DNA from 2 places in the Paenarthrobacter sp. 10L420 genome. Region 1 is predicted to be linked to the other one. Evidence: predicted binding sites of a transcription regulator. Region 1 holds the regulator's gene; the other holds the start of a gene.
What was found. The regulator LexA, encoded in region 1, represses DNA repair genes until DNA is damaged. The targets are predictions, from matches to a motif close to TCGAACANNTGTTCGA.
Positions count from the first base shown of each region.

Region 2: the regulator LexA is predicted to act here: its motif matches at 1,169-1,184, upstream of ruvA (Holliday junction branch migration protein RuvA).

Region 1 covers NZ_JBFTJK010000013.1:45,300-47,692, forward strand. The annotation lists gene AC1DD5_RS17570 (histidinol-phosphate transaminase) at 1-70, opposite strand, end outside; gene AC1DD5_RS17575 (LysM peptidoglycan-binding domain-containing protein) at 148-507, opposite strand; gene lexA (transcriptional repressor LexA) at 863-1,606, shown strand; gene AC1DD5_RS17585 (ATP-dependent DNA helicase) at 1,617-2,393, opposite strand, start outside.
Region 2 covers NZ_JBFTJK010000006.1:7,318-9,710, reverse strand. The annotation lists gene ruvB (Holliday junction branch migration DNA helicase RuvB) at 1-469, opposite strand, end outside; gene ruvA (Holliday junction branch migration protein RuvA) at 462-1,106, opposite strand; gene ruvC (crossover junction endodeoxyribonuclease RuvC) at 1,210-1,788, opposite strand; gene AC1DD5_RS10900 (YebC/PmpR family DNA-binding transcriptional regulator) at 1,834-2,393, opposite strand, start outside.

The DNA.
Region 1 (2,393 bases):
CATAGGGGCTCAGTCCACGCAGGTTGGTCCGGAGGGGAAGTCGGTCAAGTCGCTCAAGCTGGTCACTCACCAAGACAGTTTAAGGTGCCGGTGCGACTGCAGAGTAACTGTGACGCCAGGGACGGTGACCCATAGCCCCCTGGCCACTCAATTCGCGGGAACGAACAGTTGCTGGCCGGGTTGGATGCGTCCTCCGCGGAGATCGTTCAACTGGATGATTTCTGCGATGACATCACGCGGGTCCCTCTCCGGCGCGGCCGCACCGGCGATGCCCCACAGTGACTGCCCGGGCTGGACAGTAACCGTGACGGCCACCGGCGGCTGCAGTTGGGACTGGGAATCCGAAGCCTTGGCCGGAGAGTTGATGAAGCCGGCAAGGCTCAGCAGCGCGGCAAGCAGCAGCATGGCGGGAATGCCGAAGAACACGATCCTGCCGCGCCGGGTAAGCCGGAGACGCGTAGGCGCCGGGGTGTTGCGGAATTCGTGGAACGTAGAGATTGCGGACATGAGCTGAGCCCTTCTGAGCGATTGCCTGCATCGGATGCCCGTTGCCGGCTGCCAATTCCTTGTGTTCGTTGGATCCGCCCCGGATGTTCGAACACTTTCTTCGAACATCCGGGCCAGGTTCAACTTTTATAGAACACATATTCGAACCTTGCTATGACATTTTTAGCACTTATCAACGAACGGTGTCGAGACTCGCTAGAACGAATGTTTGATAAACGCCTGTGCCTGGCCTAGGTTTGAGTGAAGAAACAGGCACTGTTTCAGTGGAACAGGAGGGTCTGACATTTTTTCGGATCCAACATCCCCGGGCACACTTCAGACCGTGACCGGGCGGAACAGAAGGGCATTGGCGAACATGGCAGCGAAAGCCACCGGCGGCGGGGCACCCCTGCGGAGCCAGCAGCCTCAAAAGAGTCCCAAAAGCCTGACTGTCCGGCAGAAGAAAATCCTGGAAACCATCCAGCGGTCCGTCAATGACAACGGCTATCCGCCCAGCATGCGCGAAATTGGTGACACCGTTGGTCTGGCGAGCCTGTCCAGCGTCACCCATCAGCTCTCCCAGTTGGAGAAGCTGGGCTACCTGCGCAGAGATCCCAAGCGCCCCCGCGCCATGGAAGTCCTCATGCCTTTGACCCTTGACGGCGGGACAATTCCCGGAGTCGAAGCAGCTACCACACTGCGTAGTGCAGGTGGACTCGCCGTGACGGAGTTGGCCAGTGCCAGCGACACTGCCATGGTGCCCCTGGTGGGACGCATCGCGGCCGGTGGCCCCATCCTCGCAGACCAGACTATTGAGGACGTCCTGCCCCTGCCCCGGCAACTGGTGGGCCACGGCGAACTGTTCATGCTGAAGGTCGCTGGTGACTCCATGATCGATGCCGCAATTTGTGACGGTGACTGGGTAGTTGTCCGGCGCCAGAATGACGCCATCAACGGTGACATCGTGGCAGCACTCCTGGATGACGAAGCCACGGTAAAAACCTTCCGCCAGCGGGACGGCCACACATGGCTGCTCCCCCAGAACACGCAGTACGAACCGATACTGGGAGACCAGGCCACCATTATGGGCAAGGTCGTCTCGGTCCTGCGCTCCCTTTAGGGGCGTTTGCCTACGTTGTCTTTGCGCCCAAGCGTTCCAGGACGCCGCGCACAACATTGCGATCCGTCGTTGCCCAGAAGGGTGGCAAAGCTGCGCGCAGGAACGCGCCGTACCGTTCCGTGGAAAGCCGTGAGTCCAGCACGGCGACCACGCCTTTGTCGCCAGTGGAGCGAATGAGGCGTCCTGCCCCCTGTGCCAGGCGAATTGCCGCGTGCGTAGCTGACACCGCCATGAACCCGTTGCCCCCGGACTGCGCAACAGCTCGCGAGCGTGCGGTCATCAGCGGGTCGTCCGGCCTCGGGAACGGAATGCGGTCAATCACCACAAGGCGGCATGAACCGCCAGGGACGTCGACGCCCTGCCACAAGGACATCGTGCCAAAGAGGCAGGTGTCCGGTTCGTCGGCAAACTGCTTCACGAGCGCTGCCATAGTGGATTCGCCTTGGCAGAGGATGTCCACATCCAGACGTGGACGCATCGCCTCTGCGGCTTCCTCGGCCGCCCGACGTGAGGAGAAGAGGCACAGGGCTCCCCCACCGGAAGCACGGATGAGGTCTTCAAGCTCATCCAGTGCCTCGGGAGAAGTGCCCCTGCCGGGCTTGGGCAGGTGCTTGGCCACGTAAAGGACGCCCTGCTTCGGATAATCAAAAGGCGATCCGACGTCCAACCCAGTCCAGCTCGGTGCACCCTCTCCAATCAGCCCCAGGCCACCGGCGGCAGGCTCAAAGGCGGATCCAATAGCGAGCGTGGCAGAAGTAAGCACCACTGTGTGCCCTGCGAAAAGGCC
Region 2 (2,393 bases), on a different contig from region 1:
CCAGGGTGAAAGGCGGGAGCTCCAAAGGAATTGCAGTTGCGCCTGCTCCCTTGCCAACCACGATGTCCACGCGGAAGTCCTCCATGGCCATGTACAGCATTTCTTCTGCGGGCCTGGACATGCGGTGGATTTCGTCAAGGAACAGGACCTCCCCCTCCGAGAGCGAGGAAAGGATGGCCGCGAGATCCCCGGCGTGCTGGATGGCCGGTCCGCTGCTGATACGCAGCGGCGCGTTCATCTCCGCTGCAATGATCATGGCAAGTGTGGTCTTACCGAGTCCTGGAGGTCCGGACATCAGCACGTGGTCGGCGCTGCGGCCACGCATTTTCGAGGCCTCAAGGACCAAGGCAAGTTGCTTGCGGACCCGATGCTGTCCTACGAAGTCGTGGAGGTTCTTGGGTCGGAGAGCAGCCTCAATGACCCGCTCTTCCGGTTCCTCTCCCCCGCTGACGAGTGACTGCTCAGCCACGGCTGCCTACGCGGTTGCCGGCGCGGGCCCCGTCCTGGCCAAGCCAGCGCAGCGTAGCCCGAAGTATTTGGGCCACGTTACCGTCGTCGACAAGCTCGGGGGAATCGGCCATGGCTTTATCGATGCTGCCGGCGGCGTCCTTCTCGGACCAGCCCAGACTGGTCATGGCAGCCACTACCTGGGGCTTCCATTCCACGGTAGCGATCACCGCAGGTGTTGTTCCTGTGCCCGTGCCGTGCGGGACCAACTTCCCGGCCAGCTCGAGGACAATACGGCCGGCCACCTTTGGCCCAATGCCGGGCACCTTGGTGAATGCCTTGCTGTCACCGGTGTGAGCCGCCACCCGGATGGCTTCCGGTTCGTGCACGGCAAGTACGGCCAGAGCCAGCCGCGGCCCGACGCCGCTCACGCTCAGCAGGACATCGAAAACCTCGCGTTCATCATCATCGGCGAAGCCGAACAACGTGAGGGAATCCTCACGGACGATCATGGAGGTGAAGAGCTTCGCCTCGGCACCTACTTTTAGGTGGCTCAAGGTCTGGGGTGTAGAGAAAACGCTCATTCCCGCACCGTTGAGGTCGATCACGGCGGTCGACAAGCCAACGTGGGCAACTGTTCCACGGAGAAAACTGATCAAGACCCGGCTCCTGAGGTACTGCCTGCTCGGCTCCCATGGATCCATGGCGCCAAGCGGACTATCCGAACATATCTACGAATACCCTAGCAAGGGGTACCGACAATCACCGCGCACGGCGCGCTTTCGCTTCGGCTTCCGCCCAGGCCCGCTGAGCCGGGGTGAGGGAACCCGTGCCCGTGTTCCCGCCGATTCCACCCATGCCGCTCCCTGCCCGCCAAGCATGCGTCAGGGCCAGAGCGAGGGCGTCTGCGGCGTCAGCGGGCTTGGGCGGGGCATCGAGCCGCAGGATCTTAGTCACCAATTTGGTGACCGCATCCTTGTTGGCAGTACCACTTCCGGTGACGGCGGCTTTGACTTCAGAGGGCGTGTGCAAAGCGACGGGAATGCCGCGACGCGCGGCCGCTGCGATGACAACGCCCGAGGCCTGGGCAACGCCCATCACCGTGCTGACGTTCATCTGCGAAAAAACGCGCTCGACGGCGACGACGTCCGGCTCGTGCAGGTCCAGCCACTCGTCGATGGCTTGTGCGATGACCAAAAGCCGCTTGTCCAGCGTCAGCTCAGCTGAGGTCCCGACCACACCAACAGCCACCATGGTGGCCCGGCGGTTCCGTTCGATGTCAACTACACCGATGCCGCAACGGGTGAGGCCCGGATCGACTCCCAATACGCGAAGAGTCAAGTCCGGGCCTCCCTGTTTGTCGTCAAAATAAAGGTTCTGCCCTGCCTAGTCGGCGTCGAGGGCAGCCTGTACTTCCTCGCTGAAGTCGGCGTTGCTGTAGACGTTCTGGACGTCATCGAGGTCTTCGAGGGCATCCACGAGTTTCATGAATTTCCGGGCGCCATCAATATCCAGGTCCACCTGCATGGAGGGCACGAATTCAGCTTCATCGGATTCGTACTCGATGCCGGCATCCTTCAAGGCATCACGGATGGCCTGCAGATCGGAGGGCTCGGAATGCACTTCCCAGTTCTCGCCACTGTCCTTGACTTCCTCAGCGCCGGCGTCCAGGACGGCCATCAGGATGTCATCCTCGCTCAGCCCATTCTTTGGCAGCACCACGACGCCCTTGCGGGTGAACAGGTAGCTGACCGAGCCGGGATCTGCAATGGTGCCACCGTTGCGGGAAATCGCGAGTCGAACCTCGGAAGCCGCACGGTTCTTGTTGTCAGTCAGGCACTCAATCAACAACGCCGAGCCCTGGGGGCCACGGGCTTCGTACATGATTTCGGTGTAATCGACCACTTCGCCTGTGAGGCCGGCGCCACGCTTGATGGCGCGGTCGA